Regions from separate parts of the Streptomyces sp. NPDC048278 genome, predicted to be linked through region 4. Evidence: riboswitches for the same ligand, from Rfam matches in the RefSeq annotation. Region 4 holds a riboswitch; each other region holds the start of a gene.
What was found. A riboswitch is a leader RNA that binds a small molecule or an ion and turns the genes downstream of it on or off. The one in region 4 is predicted to bind cyclic di-AMP.
Positions count from the first base shown of each region.

Region 1: it holds a riboswitch for cyclic di-AMP, as region 4 does, so the genes downstream of both, AB0D74_RS15485 (C40 family peptidase) here and AB0D74_RS26815 (NlpC/P60 family protein) in region 4, are expected to answer to the same signal.
Region 2: it holds a riboswitch for cyclic di-AMP, as region 4 does, so the genes downstream of both, AB0D74_RS24415 (transglycosylase SLT domain-containing protein) here and AB0D74_RS26815 (NlpC/P60 family protein) in region 4, are expected to answer to the same signal.
Region 3: it holds a riboswitch for cyclic di-AMP, as region 4 does, so the genes downstream of both, AB0D74_RS06075 (M23 family metallopeptidase) here and AB0D74_RS26815 (NlpC/P60 family protein) in region 4, are expected to answer to the same signal.

Region 1 covers NZ_JBEZLP010000007.1:203,248-207,731, forward strand. The annotation lists gene AB0D74_RS15465 (8-amino-7-oxononanoate synthase) at 1-616, shown strand, start outside; gene AB0D74_RS15470 (DUF397 domain-containing protein) at 727-954, opposite strand; gene AB0D74_RS15475 (helix-turn-helix transcriptional regulator) at 964-1,824, opposite strand; gene AB0D74_RS15480 (ATP-binding protein) at 2,037-2,495, shown strand; gene AB0D74_RS15485 (C40 family peptidase) at 2,530-3,003, opposite strand; cyclic di-AMP (ydaO/yuaA leader) riboswitch at 3,007-3,191, opposite strand; gene AB0D74_RS15490 (hypothetical protein) at 3,553-3,861, opposite strand; gene AB0D74_RS15495 (ATP-dependent Clp protease proteolytic subunit) at 3,869-4,484, opposite strand, start outside.
Region 2 covers NZ_JBEZLP010000014.1:36,683-41,166, reverse strand. The annotation lists gene AB0D74_RS24425 (ATP-grasp domain-containing protein) at 1-186, shown strand, start outside; gene AB0D74_RS24420 (HAD family hydrolase) at 319-1,125, shown strand; gene AB0D74_RS24415 (transglycosylase SLT domain-containing protein) at 1,171-1,659, opposite strand; cyclic di-AMP (ydaO/yuaA leader) riboswitch at 1,665-1,861, opposite strand; gene AB0D74_RS24410 (polyprenyl synthetase family protein) at 2,946-3,956, shown strand; gene AB0D74_RS24405 (DUF3455 domain-containing protein) at 3,972-4,397, shown strand.
Region 3 covers NZ_JBEZLP010000002.1:538,270-542,753, forward strand. The annotation lists gene AB0D74_RS06060 (dihydrofolate reductase family protein) at 1-297, shown strand, start outside; tRNA gene AB0D74_RS06065 (tRNA-Met) at 407-480, shown strand; gene AB0D74_RS06070 (PP2C family protein-serine/threonine phosphatase) at 707-1,801, shown strand; cyclic di-AMP (ydaO/yuaA leader) riboswitch at 2,052-2,212, shown strand; gene AB0D74_RS06075 (M23 family metallopeptidase) at 2,220-3,257, shown strand; gene AB0D74_RS06080 (aldo/keto reductase) at 3,494-4,438, shown strand.
Region 4 covers NZ_JBEZLP010000016.1:102,367-106,850, reverse strand. The annotation lists gene pcrA (DNA helicase PcrA) at 1-1,650, opposite strand, end outside; cyclic di-AMP (ydaO/yuaA leader) riboswitch at 1,963-2,137, shown strand; gene AB0D74_RS26815 (NlpC/P60 family protein) at 2,145-3,302, shown strand; gene AB0D74_RS26810 (tellurite resistance/C4-dicarboxylate transporter family protein) at 3,485-4,459, shown strand; gene AB0D74_RS26805 (hypothetical protein) at 4,437-4,484, opposite strand, start outside.

The DNA.
Region 1 (4,484 bases), on a different contig from region 4:
GGACGCGGCGCCGCTGGCCGCACTGGCCGAGGCGTGCCGGGAGCGCGGTGCCGGGCTGCTCGTCGACGACGCGCACGGGCTCGGCGTGCTCGGGGACGGCGGGCGGGGCGCGGCGTACGCGGCCGGGCTCTCCGGCGCCGACGACGTGGTGGTGACCGCGACCCTGTCGAAGTCGCTCGGCAGCCAGGGCGGGGCGGTGCTGGGGCCGGCCCGGGTGATCGACCATCTGGTCAACGCGGCCCGGACGTTCATCTTCGACACCGGCCTGGCCCCCGCGGCGGCGGGCGCGGCGCTGGCCGCCCTGCGGCTGCTGCGCCGCGAACCGGACCGTGCGGCGCGGGCCCGTGAGGTGGCCGCGGAGCTGCACGCACGGCTGACCGCCGCGGGTCTGGAAGCGGTACGTCCGGACGCCGCGGTGGTCTCCGTGCGGGCCCCGTCCCCGGAGCAGGCCGTGCGGTGGGCGGCCGACTGCCGGACGGCAGGCCTGGCCGTGGGCTGTTTCCGTCCGCCGTCGGTGCCGGACGGCATCTCACGGCTCAGGCTGACCGCCCGTGCGGACCTCTCCGGGGCCGAGATCGAACGCGCTGTACGTGTGATCGGCAAGACACGACCATGAGTCGGCGTGACACGGCCGGGCCTGGCTCGCGAGCGGATACGGAGTCGGGGATGGATGGGTACGAGTCTGATCGATTTCGTTCGTATCTGGTCAGACTCTTCTGGGGCTGATCAGCCGGCGAACGCGGCCGTGAAACCCGTCCAGCTCTCGGGGGAGAAGAGCAGGGCGGGTCCGGCCGGAGCCTTGGAGTCGCGCACGGCGAGCAGTCCGGCCGAGGGGCCGGAGCGCGGCCGTGCCGTCTCCACGCAGTTGTTCGCTCCGGTGCTGTAGCTGCTGCGCAGCCACCTCAGTCCGTGCAGATCAGCACTTGAAGGTACGTTCCGAGGCAGTGCAGTCATGGTGCCTCCTTACGCGCCGTCAGCTATTGCGGCGATGTAATCCAACGAGTCCTCGGGCGAAAGGGCGTGGATCCGGAGCGTGTCGAACGCCTCCGTGTAGGCCTGGAGGTCTTCTTTCCGCTCCAGGTAGAGGCTACTCGTCAACTGGTCGATAACAACCACGTCCAGATCAGAAGTGCTCGGAAATGAGAAGATTACGAAAGGCCCGGTGATGCCGATATGCGCCCCGGCCGCGAACGGCAGCACCTGGAGCCGTACTTGGGGCAGCCGGGCCGCCTCCATCAGCCGCACCAGCTGCCGCGCCATCACACCGGGACCGCCCACCTCCCGGCGCAGCACCGCCTCGTCCAGGACCGCGCTCAGCTCCAGCGGCGGATCCTGGCGCAGCACGTCCTGCCTGGCCAGGCGTACCTCCACCAGGGTGTCGAGGGAGTCGTCGGCCCGCGCGTCCATGGCCGCCCGGGTCACCGCCCGCGCGTACTCGGGGGTCTGCAGCAGCCCCGGCACGACCAGGGTCTCCAGCGTGCGCATCGCGCTGGCCTGTGACTCCAGACTGATGAAATCGCGGTAGGCGGGCGGCAGTACCCCACGGTAGGCGTGCCACCAGTGGTGCCGCCCCGCCGTGTCCTCCGACCCCGCCAACACCAGCAGCAACTCGCGCAGTTGCCCCTCGACCACGCCGTAGGCGTCCAGGAGTAACCGCACATCGGCCGGTTTCACACCGCTGGCGCCGGTCTCGATCCGGCTCACTTTCGACTGATGCCAGCCCACCAGACGGGCGGCCTCACCGCTCGTGAGGCCGGCGCCGGTGCGCAATGTGCGCAGTTCGGCGCCCAGTTTCCGGCGGCGTACCGCGGGACCGTTCTGCATGGGCTACTCCTTACTCCTTCCGAGCCGCCCAAATACGGTCTGAGGTCGCAGAGTTCACCGCTTCGAGCGACAGATATATGCATATCTTGGTGGATCGCTCCCCGTGACCGGCCCGGTAATGGCAGTCTGGCGAAGAAGCACCAGTCCGGGACCGTACTCGAACCATCCGCACTGTGTCGGACTCCGGTCCCGAGGAAAGGGACGACGTCGCCATGGCAGACCACCTGGAAGCATCCGTCACTCTGCCGAGCGATCCCGCCTCGGTCTCCGCCGCCCGCGCCTACGCGCTGGACACCCTCGCGGAGTGGGGCCTGCCACCGGAGACGGAAACCGCGGACACCATCCGCCTCATCATCTCCGAACTCGCCACCAACGCCGTGCAGCACACCTTCGGGCAGTCGCCCACCTTCACGGTGGACCTCGTGCTCGACCGTGACGAGCAGCTGCGCATCGGCGTCACGGACAGTCATCCGCGCTTCCCCAAGAGACTCCCCGCCGCGGTCCAGCAGGACAACGGGCGCGGCATGGTCATCATCCGCTGGCTCACCGCCGAGTGCGGCGGCAAGCTCCGGGTGCGCCCCACCAGAGAGGGCGGCAAGACCGTCTCCATCGAACTGCCCTGGACGATCCCGGCGGGCACCGTCACCGCGGCCGGCCAGCAGGAGCCGTAGCCCCGAGCCCCTGCAGGCCGGCCGTCGGTGCGGGTCAGCTGACCCGGCCGTACCAGACGCTGCGCGTCCAGATCTTCTGGAGCTTCACCACGTCCCCGGTCTTCGGGGCGTGCCAGATCTTTCCCTTCCCGGCGTAGATGCCGACGTGGTAGACGCTGGAACCCGAGTGGAAGAAGACCAGGTCCCCGGCCTTGCGGTTGCCGGCCGAGATGTGACGGGTCTTGTTGTACTGCTGGGCCGCCGTACGCGGCAGCTTCTTGCCCGCCTTCTTGAACGAGTACAGCGTCAGCCCGGAGCAGTCGAACCTGTTCGGTCCGGTGGCGCCCCACCTGTAGGGCGAGCCCTTCTTCGAGGCGGCGATCTGCAGTGCCTTCGTCGCCATCGTGGCGGCCGAGGCGTCGGAGGCGACGCCCGGTATCACGATCGAGCCGCCCACGGCGGCGATGGTCAGCGCCGAGGCCGTACCGGCCCGGGCCATCAGCGACGGAACACGATTGAGCGCAGTCATGCGCAACCCTTCGTCAGCCGCCTGTGAAGGATGACCTGTCGGATTCGGGCTGGCGAAGTTGCCCGGCCGTGTCACCACGGCTTCACCCCAAGGGCTGCTCGGCTCGGTCATGGCGCGACCGTGCCGGCGACCCGTCGTGCTTGGGTCCTCCACTCCTGCCGATGCACTTCTGTCGACGGGTCAATCCGGGCGGCGGCAGGACTCGGCGTCCGCCCGGACCGCCCCGCCGCTGTGGCGGGGGCTTGTCGTCAGACAGGGATCTTCACGCACTCGTGTCCGAAAATCCCAACGGAATCGGGGATTTGTGGGGTTACTCACCACCCACCCGTTCGGGTGGACAGCCCTGTGTTCGATTCTCCGTCAACTGCCCTGCGTAGCCCCGGACCTGCGCGAAAGCCGTTCGCGGACACCCCCGTGCGGGCAACCTGAGCGGCCTCCACGGGAAGGTAAAACCACGCCACGCTCCGCCGTTCGGCGGTAACCCCTTTGGATCGTTTCGGCTCGGGCCCGGTCGTTCCGTCGACGCGCCGCACCGGCGTCCGGAGGGTGTCACCGTACGCAGTCGGGCGGGAGTACGACGCGAGCGGTCCGGCGCTCGCCGTCGAGCACCCGCAACGCGCGTGTCAGCGTGTCCCCGTGGAGCTCCGTCTCGCCCCGCAGATGCATCAGGGCGAGCGCGTCGCGCAGCTCGGCCGCCGCGCGCACCAGCGCCTGCGCGGCGCGCAGCCCGCGGTAGGTGTCCTCGTTCTGCGCCGGGTTGATCCGGCCCAGCAGATCCACCACGTCCAGGTAACGGTCGATCAGTTCGCCCTCGGCACGGGTCAGCGCGGGCAGCGGCGGCAGCTCCGGCGGCAGCATCGGCGGCTCACCCCGCGTCCGGCAGGCCGGGCGAGGTACGGCGGGCGGGCATGACCCGGTCCACCAGCCCGTACGCCAGCGCACCCGGCGCGTCCAGGACCAGGTCCCGCTCCAGGTCCTGGTGCACCTGGTCCGCCGTGCGCCCGGTGTGCTGGACGAGCATTCGTTCGATCATGGCCCGGACCCGGTCCAACTCCGCCGCCTGGATGGCCAGATCACTCGGCTGGCCCTGCACCGGTTGCGGCAGCGACGGCTGCTGGAGCACGATCCGCGCGCCGGGCAGCACGGACCGCTTGCCCGGAGTGCCGGCCGCGAGCAGGACCGCCGCCGACGCCCCCGCCTGCCCGAGACAGACCGTCTCCACGTCGCAGGTCACGTACTGGACCGTGTCGTAGATCGCGGCCATCGCGCTGTACGACCCGCCCGGGGAGTTGATGTACAGCGAGATGTCCCGCTCCGGAGCCGTGTGCTCCAGGTACATGAACTGCGCCATCACGTCGTTGGCCGACGTCTCGTCGACGGGCGTGCCGAGGAAGACGATCCGCTCCTCCAGCAGCTTCGAGTACGGATCCATGGTGCGGTGCCCCGTGCTCGTGCGTTCCGTGAACTCGGGCAGGACGTAG
Region 2 (4,484 bases), on a different contig from region 4:
CGCCGCAGCGGCTACACGACACCGCACGCACCGAAGCGGCCGAGCGGGACCGAGCTGGCCTGGCTGGCGGGCGACGATCCGCTGCCGTTCGTCACCATGCTCGCCCGCTTCGTGCGTCCGGGCGCCAAGCACCTCTACCAGCTGTGGCGCACCAACCGCCGCGGCTCCAGTGCCGCCACGAAGTAGGCACAGCCGTCGGGCATCCCGGAAAACAACACGCCCGCCACCGACAGCGGCCCCATCACGGAGGCGGCGGGCGCCACTTGAGGCCGAAACGCACAGTGAGTCCCGGGGCCGCGCTGTCCGTATTCTCTGATCATGGTCGCACCCTCCCCGTACTCACTGATCGCCACCGACCTGGACGGCACGCTGCTGCGCGGCGACGACACCTTCTCGGAACGGTCGCTCGCCGCGCTCGGGCGTGCCGGCCGGGCCGGTGCCCGCCACCTCGTGGTGACCGGCCGTCCTGCCCCGAGAGTGCGCCCGCTCCTCGACGACCTCGGCTGCACGGGACTCGCCGTCTGCGGTCAGGGCGCGCAGGTGTACGACGCCGGGGCGAACCGGCTGCTGTGGTCGGTCACCCTGGACCGGGAGCTGGCCGAGACCGCACTCGGCAAGATCGAGGCCGAGATCGGCCAGGTGTACGCGGCGGTCGACCAGGACGGCGTGGACGGGCTCACGCTCATCGAGCCGGGCTACCTGATGCCCCACCCCACGCTGCCCGCCCTGCGCGTCGCCCGGCGCGACGACCTGTGGTGCGCGCCCATCAGCAAGGTGCTGCTGCGCCACCACACCCTGTCCGACGACGAACTGACGACGACGGCCCGCTCGGTGGTCGGATCGCTCGCGACGGTCACGATGTCGGGGCCGGGGACCGTCGAACTGCAGCCGTGCGGGGTGACCAAGGCGACCGGGCTCGCGCTGGCCGCCGACCGTCTGGGGCTGAGCCCCGAACAGGCCATCGCCTTCGGTGACATGCCCAACGACATCCCGATGTTCGAATGGGCGGCCCACGGGGTGGCGATGGCCAACGCCCACCCCGAACTCAGGGCGGTGGCCGACGAGATCACCACGTCGAACGAGGACGACGGCATCGCCGTCGTCCTCGAAAGACTCTTCGACTGACCTAGGACGGCGAAGGACGTCGAAGGGTCGTCGAACGGACGTCGGTCAGTACGCGCCGTGGACGTTGTCGATCGAGCCGTACCGCGCGGCTGCGTAGTTGCAGGCGGCGGTGATGTTCGCGACCGGGTCGTAGACGTCGAACGACGTGCCGTCCACGTGGTAGGTCTTGAACGTCGGGTCGATCACCTGGAGCAGGCCCTTGGACGGGATGCCCTTGGCCGCGTTGGAGTCCCAGAGGTTGATGGCCTGCGGGTTGCCGGAGGACTCCCGCATCACGTTGCGGTAGATGCCGTTGTAGGTGCCCGGGATGTTCTTCTCCCGCATGATCGCGAGCGACTCGCGGATCCAGCCGTCGAGGTTGTTCGGGTACCCGGCGAGGGTCGTCGAGGCAGTCGTGGTGGAGGAGCCGGCGGCGGACGCGGCCGTCGCCCCGATGAGCGGCAGGGCGAGGACGGCGGCACCGGTGCCGACGACGGCGAGCGTGCGGACGATGCGGTTGCGGCGGGTACGGCGGTGCTGAGCGGCAGCAGGCATGGCGAAGTTCCTCTCCGTCGCCTGCGAGGTGAGCTGTCGGGTTCGGGCCTGGGGAGTACCCGGCCGCACCGCCCGAAGGCGATGCGACTTCACCCCTAGCCGTTCCGGAACGACGTCCGTCCTGTGACGTCGGCCGCCCGGTCCGGCGACTTACCTGGGTCCCCCGCTCCTGCCATGCGAATGAACTCGTTGATGGGTCACTACGGGCGGCGGCAGGATTCGGCGTCCGCCCGGCGAGGCGGAACGTATGCGAGAGCACATGTCCGGAACAAGAGGCTGATTCACACAACATGCCGATTGACCTTGATCTGTGCCGTATGGGGCACTTGATCCTTTGCGGTTGCCAACCCTCAACTGGCTTGCGGGGAAAGGGGAGGAAGGGTCCCCTAATGGCCCCTGTGACGCCCGGGCTCACGTGACCTACTTCACGAATCCGCAATAACGGCAAATTGGGACATGTGGGATTCGTGGAATCCGGCTTTTCTCCGGGTCGAGGGAATAGCGCCCCGCCCGCATTCGTTCGGATTGCCTCCCCGGATGCAATCAATCCAGACGATTATCGAGAATAGTCCGTATTGTCGGTTTTTCGGTACGCGCATGCGCTCGTCGGGTTCAACGGGGTGGCCGGGACGGCCGGTTGGTAAGTCCGGATGTCGGGGGAGGGGTGTCGCCTGCGCGCGTGATTCTCGTCACGTCGACCGAGGGGGGTGTCGGGTAATCGGCGCCCGGTGCGCGTGTCCACCGTGAGGGCGGAACCTCCCCTGCAGTGCACGTCGTTGACATCGTGGGCGCCCGGGCGTCACGCGCGCGGTCGGGGGGCGCGGATCGGGGAGGTCGTCGTGCAGGGTCTCGTGGAGGAACGGTGTACGGGCGGGTGCACGGTGCCGCCGTTCGTGCATCGTGTATCCCCGTCGGCTTGGGCGGGCGGCGGAGCGGGTACCCCCGGGCAGGTGACGTCGGTCCGGGGAGGCAGGGCCGCTCGCGGGCGGCGGTTGCCCGGAGAGTCCGGTGAGGGGTCCGGTCCGGGACATGGCCGGGGACGTAGCCCGGGACACGGCCCGGGTCCCGGTTCGGGACAACTACCCGCACTTCCTGTTAAGTCAGTGGATGTCAGGTCGTATCAGCTGATCAAAAACATAACGGTCGTGATCCGATAGCGCCCGGGGTGTAACCGTGGGCGCTATCGGTGATCGAAACCTGACCGGATACGCTGACTTGAGTGATGGCAGCGACCTATCGACAAACCGTGTAATCGCCAGTAGACACCAGCAGACAGGAGACCCCTCGTGACCGTCGTCGGGCCGTTCGGGCTGAGCGTGCGGGACCAGGCTCTGGAAGCCGATGTCCAGGCCGGATTGACGGCTGTCGAGGAGGGCTTGCTAGAAGCCACCAAGAGCGAGGTCCCCTTCATCACGGAGGCCGCGCAGCACCTCGTGCGGGCCGGCGGGAAGCGGTTCCGTCCGCTGCTGGTGATGCTCGCCGCGCAGTTCGGCGACCCGTACGCGCCCGGTGTCGTGCCGTCGGCCGTCGTCGTCGAGCTCACCCACCTGGCCACGCTGTACCACGACGACGTCATGGACGAGGCCGCCGTGCGGCGCGGTGTCGACAGCGCCAACACCCGCTGGGGCAATTCGCTCGCCGTCCTCACCGGTGACTTCCTCTTCGCCCGCGCCTCCCAGATCCTCGCCGACCTCGGCCCCGAGGCGGTCCGGGTCCAGGCCCTCGCGTTCGAGCGGCTGGTGACCGGTCAGATCCTGGAGACGGCAGGCCCGTCGGACGGCCGTGACCCGGTCGAGCACTACCTCGACGTGCTCAGTGGCAAGACCGGCTCGCTGGTCGCGGTCTCCTGCCGCTTCGGCGCCCTGCTGTCCGGTGCCGACGAGACGGTCGTCGACGTCCTCACCCAGTACGGCGAACGGCTCGGTGTCGCCTTCCAGCTCGCCGACGACGTGCTGGACATCGCCTCCGACTCCCGCGAGTCCGGCAAGACCCCGGGGACGGACCTCCGCGAGGGGGTGCCCACGCTTCCGGTGCTGCGGCTGCGGGAGCGGGCGGCCAGGCTGGGGCTGGCCGAGGACATCGCCCTGTGCGAGCTGCTGGACTCCGACCTCACGGACGACGCGCGGCATGCGGAGGCCCTGACGGCGCTGCGGGCGCATCCGGCGCTGGAGCAGGCCCGCCGGGACGCGGTCCGGTACGCGGAGGAGGCGCGGGCCGCGCTGGGCCCGCTGCCGGAATGCGACCCGAAGACGGCGCTGGTGGAGCTGTGCGACGCGGTGGTGCACCGGGCCGGATAGTCCAGGCTCGGCGGCATCCGCCACTCCTTCACCGCGCCGAACTCCGGTACCCCGCAGTCGGTCGCACCCGACGGCACCGCGGTCACCGGAGCCGTCCCGGCCAAGACGGCCAACGGCAGCGGCGACATCCCCGAAATCGACCTCAAGGCCACCCGTACCGCCACGAAGCACGGGCTGCTCGCCCGCACCGGCGAGATCCTGCGCCTCGACACCGTCGGCGGCGTCGCCCCGGCCGGCACCTGCACCCCGGGCGCCGTCGTCGGCGTCCCCTACCGGGCGGACTACAAATTCGTGCAGCACCGAGCGGACACGGCACGTGATCCGCGCAGGCACATCGCGTGCCAGGAGGCGCCTTCACCGCACGACCCCTACGGGTCGGGGAAGGCGCCTTCGCCGTTCTGTCATACCGCAGGCGTACGCCGAGTTGGCTCCGTGGTCTGACGCCTACCCGCCCCCGATTTGGTGAGATGGAAACCACGGAAATCACCACCACTCACCGATTCGGGTGAGAATGGCGGCTCAGGGTGG
Region 3 (4,484 bases), on a different contig from region 4:
GTCCACGCGGAGGAGGCGGCCCTGGCCAAGATCCCCGCGGACGACCCCCGGCTGGCCGCGGCCACGGTCTACACCAGCCTGGAACCCTGCACCCACCGCGCCTCCCGCCCGCACCCCTGCGCCGAACTGATCCTCCGGGCCGGGGTACGACGCGTGGTGACGGCATGGCGTGAGCCGGACACGTTCGTGACGGCGGCCGACGGGACGGGGGCGCTGCGGGAGGCCGGGGTGGCGGTGCTGGTGCTCGGGGAGTACGAGGGAGAGGCGAAGGCGCCCAACGGGCATCTGCTGACCTGAGCGGACCTGACCTGAGCGGACCTGATCTGACCTGAGCTGACCCGTGGCGTCCACCGGAAGTAACCCGTGTGACTTCACCTCTTCCGATGGCGTATGCTGGTTTCACCGACGCGGGGTGGAGCAGCTCGGTAGCTCGCTGGGCTCATAACCCAGAGGTCGCAGGTTCAAATCCTGTCCCCGCTACTGAAACCCAGGGCCGGAATCCGATTCGAGGATTCCGGCCCTGAGTCATATCCGGGTGCAGGTGCCTCTCCCCACCCGCCCGTACTCATCCGCCCGGCCCACACCAGTCGCTTCACCCGCCCACAGCCGCAAACCTGGACGGACAGGCATCGAACCCATCGAATACGTCAGGCATGTCGAGCGCGTCGAGCACGTCGGACACGTGGTGCATCAGGGGGGTCGTGTGGTGGGCCGTGGAGAGGCGGAGCGGCGCGGCCCGGTGTCCGCCCGCACCCTCGCCCGCATCCTGCCCGCGCTGCTGATCTGCACGGGTGTCTGCTACGACGTCCTCACCCCCGCGGCCTTCACCGCGGTCCCCTTCTTCACGGCCGCCCCGTTGATCGCCGCGCCGCTCGCCTCCCTGCGCACCACCCTCCTCACGGGTCTGGCCGCGCTGCTCGCCACGTACGCCGTGCACGCGCGGTCCTCTGTTGTCCCGGACGCCGACGCTGTCACCGAGATCGTCACGGTGGCGACCGTCGCCGTCCTCGCCGCCGGCATCAACCGGATCGTCCGGATCGGCGACCAGCGCCTCGCCTCCGCCCGCGAGGTCGCCGAGGCCGCCCAGCGCGCCGTGCTGCCCGAGCCCGCCGAGCGGATCGGCGGCTTCGAGATCGCCGCCCGCTACCAGGCGGCCCAGGAGGGCACCCTCATCGGCGGCGACCTGTATGCCGTCCAGGACACCCCGTACGGCGTGCGGCTGGTCGTCGGCGACGTGCGCGGCAAGGGGACCGGCGCGGTCGCCGCCGTCGCCGTGCTCATCGGCGCGTTCCGGGAGGCCGCCGAGCAGGAGGCCACGCTGGAGGCGGTCGCCGGACGGCTGGAGCGGGCGCTGGTGCGCGAGGGCGTGCGGCGCGGCGGGATCGTCGCCGACGAGGGGTTCGCCACCGCCGTACTCGCCGAACTCCCGCACGGCGACGGCACGCTCCGGCTCGTCAACCGCGGTCATCCGCCGCCCCTGCTGCTGCTCGGCGACGGCGAGGTGCGCCCGCTGCGGGCACCGGAGGCCGCGCTGCCGCTCGGGATGGGCGGGCTGGGCGCGTGGCCCGACCGGGCGGCCGAGTACGCGTTCCCGAGCGGGGCCACGCTGCTGCTGCACACCGACGGCCTCTCCGAGGCGCGGGACGCGCACGGCCGGTTCTACGACCCGGAGCGGCGGCTGGCCGGCCGTACCGTCACCGCCCCCGGCCCTCTGGTGGACCGGATCGCGGCCGAGGTGCGCCGGCACACCGGCGGCGGCTTGACGGACGACATGGCGCTGCTCGCCGTACGGCGGCCCTGAGCGGCGCGCGGTCACGGTGGGTGTCCGGACGACCGCCCTGCGCATAACAACTGAGTCACCATCAAAACCTGTGTGACTCCTGAGCTGAGCAGCGTGCACCGCCGACTCGACCGTTTTTGACCGGTCGTGGCAGGTAAGTCCATGCTTTGAAAGCTTAATGATCAAGACGAACTGCTTGGAATCTGGTAGCCGCGTCTATTAACGTTCGATAACGCAGCGCGGTCGTCCCAGCCGTCACCCGCGACGGCTCCGTGCGCACGCGCCGAATCCCGCAAGGGAACCGGGGAACCACCACCATGGGGTGAATCGCACGGCTACCGCCGGGTAGGAAACGGCCGGTATACGCGCGTAGGAGACCTTCCCGCTCCGAACCCGTCAGCTAACCCGGTAGGCAGCGGAAGGAAAGGAGTGCGCCCGCGTGGCGTCCAACCCGCCTGCTCCTACAGCCCCGTTCGTGCCCAGCCAGCGTCAGCCCGAGACCTTCGGCTACGGCGGCTACCGCACCGACGAGGGCCCGTTCGAGGAGTGGAACCCCACCGAGGAGTCCCTCTCCGCGGTACGCGGCCGGCACCGGGTCGCCAAGCAGAAGGGCGGCGGGCTCGCCCGCAGCTCCACGGTTCTCGGCGTCGGCGTGATCGCCGCCGTCGGTGCGGGCGGCATGGCCAGCGCCAACACCGGCAAGCCGCCGGTCTCCATCTCGCTGCCCGACCTGCCCTCCTCCGTCGACGCCCTGCTCGGCGAGGGCAGCGGCCACCAGGCCACCCAGACCGCGCTCAGCAGCGTCACCACGACGACCGCCACCGACGCGGACTCCTCGTCGTCCGACGCCGGCGAGGCGCTGCGCAGCCGGATCATCGCGCAGGCCGCGCAGCAGCAGAGCCAGCTCGACACCAAGGCCAGCGCCAAGGCCGTCGCCGCCGCCGACAAGGCGGTCGCGGACGCCGAGGCCAGGGCGGAGAAGGCCGCCGCGACCCAGGCCGCCGACGCCAAGCAGAAGGCCGAGGCCTCCGCGAAGGAGAAGGCCGAGCAGGCCCGCCTCGCCGAGCTGGCCAAGCAGTACACGCTGCCCGTCGTCTCGTACACGATCACCGGCACGTTCGGCCAGGCCGGCTCGATGTGGGCCTCCGGCTACCACACCGGCCTCGACTTCGCCGCGCCCACCGGCACGCTGATCAAGGCCGTGCACAGCGGCACGGTCACCGAGGCGGGCTGGGCCGGCTCCTACGGCTACCGCACGATCATCACCCTCGACGACGGCACCGAGCTGTGGTTCTGCCACCAGTCCTCGATCGGCGTCAAGGTCGGCCAGAAGGTCGCCACCGGCGACGTCATCGGCCGCGTCGGCGCCACCGGCAACGTGACGGGCCCGCACCTCCACCTGGAGGTCCACCCGAACGGGCAGGCCACCGCCATCGACCCGATGACCTGGCTGCGCGGCAAGGGCCTCAACCCCTGACCCGACCTGGCCCGACTGACCTGAGACCGATCTGATCTGAGACCGATCTGATCTGGGACCGACCGGATCTCAGACTGACCGGACGCGGATTCGGACCGCGCCCACCGGCCCCCGGCGGCCCTGACGGCAACCCCCCGGCGTCAGGGCCGCCGGTGTGCCGAGCCGTGGCTTCCGCTTTTACGAGACCTTCGTAAAACACGGGATGGGTCACCAGGCGGCCCGTGTTGAAGTGGAGCATGACTGCTCTTCGCAAACTCGGCTCTTCCGACCTCGAGGTCTTCCCGCTCGCCCTCGGCGGCAACGTCTTCGGCTGGACCGCCGACGAGGCCACCTCCTTCGCCGTCCTCGACGCGTACGCCGCCGCGGGCGGCAACTTCGTCGACACAGCCGACTCGTACACGGCGTGGATCGAGGGCAACAAGGGCGGCGAGTCCGAGACGATCATCGGCAAGTGGGTCAAGGCGCGCGGCAACCGCGACGACGTCGTCATCGCGACCAAGGTCAGCCAGCACCCCGAGTATCCCGGCCTGTCCGCCGCCAACATCAAGGCCGCCGCCGACGCCTCCCTGCGCCGTCTCGGCACCGACCACATCGACCTGTACTACACGCACTTCGACCAGCCCGAGGTCCCGGTCGAGGAGATCATCGGCGCGCTGGACGAGCTGGTGCGGGCGGGCAAGGTGCGGCACGTCGCCGCGTCCAACATCACGCCGGAGCGGCTCCAGGAGTCCCTGGACCTCTCCGACCGCGAGGGCCTCGCCCGGTACGTCGCCGTCCAGCCCCACTACAACCTGGTCTCCCGCGACACCTACGAGGGCCCGCTCCAGGACCTGGCCTCCCGCACCGGCCTCGCGGCCATCCCCTACTTCTCGCTGGCCGCCGGTTTCCTCACCGGCAAGTACCGCCCCGGTACGACCGTCGACAGCGCGCGAGCGGGCCGCGCCGCCCAGTACGCGGAGTCGGAGCGCGGCCAGAAGGTCCTTGCGGCCCTGGACGAGATCGCCGCGGCCCACGAGGCCCCGATCCCCACGGTCGCCCTTGCCTGGCTGGCGGCCCAGCCCACCATCACGGCCCCGATCGCCTCGGCCCGCACCCTCGACCAGCTCCCGCCCCTGCTGGGCGTGGCGGACCTGACACTGACGGACCGGGAACTGGCCCAGCTCACGACGGCCTCCGCCTGACGGCTGCCGCCTTTCGTTCTTTTCCGCCGCACCGGCGCCCGGCCTC
Region 4 (4,484 bases):
GGCGGGCCCGGCACCGGACTCCACGACCGTACGGAGGTCCTCCATCAGCGTGTTGAACCGCTTGACCGCGTTCGTCGACCGCGCGGCCATGCCGTACGCCTCGTCGACGCGCCGGAGCGCCTGCGGGAAGCTGATCTTCTCGCGCTGGGCGAGGGCGTCGATCATCGCCTCCGCGCGGTCGCCGATTCCGCGCTTGGGGACGTTGAGGATGCGGCGGAGCGGGACGGAGTCCTCCGGGTTGGCGAGCACCCGCAGGTAGGCGAGGACGTCCCGGACCTCCTTGCGCTCGTAGAAGCGGACGCCGCCGACGACCTTGTAGGGCAGGCCGACCCGGATGAAGATCTCCTCGAAGACACGGGACTGCGCGTTGGTGCGGTAGAAGACGGCGACATCGCCCGCCTTCGCCTCGCCCGCGTCCGTCAGACGGTCTATCTCCTCGGCGACGAACTGTGCCTCGTCGTGCTCGGTGTCGGCGACGTAGCCGGTGATCTGCGCGCCCGCGCCCGCGTTGGTCCACAGGTTCTTCGGGCGGCGGGACTCGTTGCGCTCGATGACCGCGTTGGCGGCGGAGAGGATCGTCTGCGTGGAGCGGTAGTTCTGCTCCAGGAGGATCGTCGTCGCGTTCGGGTAGTCCTCCTCGAACTGGAGGATGTTGCGGATCGTCGCGCCCCGGAAGGCGTAGATCGACTGGTCGGCGTCACCGACGACGCAGAGCTCGGCGGGGGGCAGGTCGGGCTCGCCGGTGCCGACCAGCTCGCGCACGAGGGCGTACTGCGCGTGGTTGGTGTCCTGGTACTCGTCGACCAGGACGTGCCGGAAGCGGCGGCGGTAGTGCTCGGCGACGTCCGGGAAGGCGCGCAGCAGATTGACCGTCGTCATGATCAGGTCGTCGAAGTCGAGGGCGTTCGCCTCGCGCAGCCGGGACTGGTAGAGGGCGTAGGCCTGGGCGAGGGTCTTCTCGAAGCCGTCGCTCGCGCGGGCGGCGAAGTCCTCCTCGTCGACCAGCTCGTTCTTGAGGTTGCTGACCTGGGCGCTGAAGGACTTCGGCGGGAACCGCTTGGGGTCGAGGTCCAGGTCCCGGCAGACCAGGGCCATCAGGCGCTTGGAGTCGGCCGCGTCGTAGATCGAGAAGGAGGAGGTGAAGCCGAGCTTCTTGCTCTCCCTGCGCAGGATCCGCACGCAGGCGCTGTGGAAGGTCATCACCCACATCGCGTTCGCGCGCGGGCCGACGAGGTGCTCGACGCGCTCCTTCATCTCGCCCGCGGCCTTGTTGGTGAAGGTGATCGCGAGGATCTGGCCCGGGTGCACCTGGCGCGCGCCGAGCAGGTGGGCGATGCGGTGGGTGAGCACGCGCGTCTTGCCGGAACCGGCGCCGGCCACGATGAGCAGCGGGGAGCCGGCGTGCACGACGGCCGCCCGCTGGTTGTCGTTCAGCCCCTCCAGGAGTGCGGCCGGGTCCAGGGCCGGGCGGGCGGCGCCGTCGCGGTAGTAGGCGTCCCGGTCCGGGGGCATGTCGAACTTCCCGCCGAACAGATCGTCCGGAATCGACTCCGGAGCGTGCTCGTCCTCGGGCGGCGGCGGAGGTTCCTCGTCATGGCCGCGGGGGGCCTGGAGGTTCGCCAGGAAGCTGTCGTCAAAGAGGCTGCTCATCGCTCTCCGAGTCTAGGGCGCCCCACCGACAACCGGCCGCCGCCCCGAAAACTCGTCCCGGTCACCGAACAGATCCACTCCGTCACGGCCGGTCGACGCGCGTCACGCAGCAGGGAACACCCGTCTCGAACCCTTCGACACCATCGGGCAAGCCGCCCATAACATCCCGAATCGCGCCGCCCGGACCCCACACAACGCCAAGGTCACGAAAATGTATCGGGCATATCGCACATCAAACTTCACAGAGACCACACGAGTTGGCTAGCGTGCCGGGCAGGCCGCACGACCCCCACCGGCGAACGTCGCCGGGCCGCACGGCCTCCGCCGAGTCCGGAGTGCCGCCGCGCACCCGGAGCCGGGGACCCACACCGACCTTGGGGTGAATCGGTCCCGACTCCCCACCGGAGAACGGACCGTAGGGCAACCCTTCCGAACCACCCGCCCGAACCCGACAGCTAACTCGGTAGGCGGAACGCTGGAAGGAGTCGCCCCCGTTGGCGTCGCACCGCAAGTCCCGGCCGTCAGGAACGCGCGCGGCAGGCATACGCACCCCCGCCCTGGCCACCGCAGCCCTCACCTCCATGGCCCTGTTCTCCCAGACGGCCGAGGCCGCCCCCTCCGACGACGGCAAGCCGAGCCTGGAGGAGGTCGAGAAGAAGGTCGACTCCCTCTACCGGCAGGCGGAGTCGGCGACCGAGAAGTACAACGCGGCCAAGGAGCGGACCGGCAGGCAGCGCAAGCAGGTCGACGCCCTGCTCGACGACGTCGCCCGGCGCACCGACCGGCTCAACAAGGCGCGTGAGGAACTGGGTTCGTTCGCGGCGGCCCAGTACCGGACCGGGGCGAGCGTCCCCGACACGGCGACCTTCCTGCTCGCGGACAGTCCCCAGGACTACTTCGACCAGGACCAGCTGATGAGCCGCCTGACCTCGCGCCAGAAGGGCGCGGTCGACGACTACGTCACCGAGCAGTCCGCGACCATGAAGAAGCGGCAGGAGGCCTCCCAGAGCCTCGACACGCTCACCGAGACGCAGGACGACCTCAAGACCGCCAAGACCACCGTGCAGACGAAGCTGGCCTCCGCGCGGGAGCTGCTGTCGCAGCTGACGGCCGCGGAGAAGGCCCGGCTGGCGGCGATCGAGAAGCGGCAGCAGGAGGCGGCGGACCGCAAGGCGGCGGAACTGGCGAAGCAGCAGGCCGCGGCGGCCGACCAGGCGGCGTCGTCCTCGGCGTCGAGCGGCTCCTCTTCCGACTCGGGCTCCGGCTCCGGTTCCGGCTCGGACTCCGCCTACGCCACGAAGGCCGCCAAGGCGATCGCCTTCGCCCGCGCGCAGATCGGCAAGCCGTACGTCTGGGGCGCCACCGGCCCCGGCTCCTACGACTGCTCCGGGCTCTCCCAGGCCGCCTGGAAGGCCGCGGGCGTCTCCCTGCCGCGCACCACCTACGACCAGGTGAACGCCGGCACCACCGTCCCCCTCGCCGACGCCCGGCCCGGCGACCTGGTCTTCTTCTACGACGACGTCAGCCATGTCGGCATCTACATCGGCAACGGCATGATGATCCACGCCCCCAAGCCCGGCGCCTACGTCCGCGAGGAGTCGATCTACTACGGCGGCGAGTCGATCATCCACAGCGTGGTGCGGCCGGCCTGACCCTCACGGGGCGCCCGCCGTCCCCCGGGCGCCCCACCCGCTCCCCCGCACTCCCCCGCCCGTCCCCCGCACGCCTCGGCGCACCGGCGCGCGGTTTTCGGGCCGCACGCGCGCGTGCATCGTTCGTGACACGCGCGCGTGCCCCGTTCGTCCTGCGGCAGGCTCTCCCTAGCATCAGGGGCATGTCCGGCATGTCACCCCTCCGCGCCTGGTGGGCGCAGCGTCCGCCGGCGGCCGGGGCCGCCGTGATGGCCACCGGCATCCTGTCGGTGGGGCTGCACCTGGCGGGCGCTGAGACCGTGTCCAGGGTGGCGCTGGTGCTCGCCTGCGTGATGTGGGCGGCGCTGGCGGCGGACTTCGTCGTACGGCTGGCACGGGATCGCCGGCGGTGGGCGCGGGAGGCGCGGACGCCGGGCGCGCTCACCGCCGTGGCGGCGACGACGGTGCTGGGGACGCGGTTCTCGGCGCTCGGGTGGCAGGCCCTCGCCGAGGCCCTGCTGGCACTGTCGGTGGTGCTGTGGCCGCCGTTGCTGGTCCTCGTCGTGCGGCACTGGAGGCCGCGGATGCCGGGAGCGGTGTTCCTGGCCTGTGTGGCCACGCAGGGGCCTGCCGTGCTCGGCGCGACGCTGGCGGCGGCCCTGACGACGGCGTGGCTCGCGCACCTCTCGCTGGTCCTGTTCTGGCTGGGCCTTGCGATGTACGGGCTCGCCGTGCCCCGGTTCGAGTGGCGGCAGATCGCCCAGGGGCCCGGTGACCAGTGGGTGGCGGGCGGCGCGCTCGCGATCTCCGCGCTGGCCGGGGCGCGGCTGCTGGCGGCCGACAGCGCGCGGCTGTACCTGTGGAACGACGACGACCGGGGCGTCCTGCGCGTGGTGACGGTGGGGCTGCTGGTCCTGGACCTGGCCTGGTACGTCGTGCTGCTGGCCGCGGAGGCGGCGTGGCCCCGGCCGCGTTACGACGTGCGCCGCTGGGCGACGGTGTTCCCGATGGGGATGACGGCGACGGCGACGCTGTCGGTCGCCGCCGCCGTCGGCGGTGCGTGGCTGAAGTGGCCGGGGCGGGTGCTGGTGTGGGTCACGGTGGCGGCCTGGCTGGCGGTGGCGGCCGGCGCAGTGGCGGGCGCCCGTGCCGCCCTCAGGTCCACAGGACGGCGATGAAGATGTTCACCACCGTGAGCAGGCC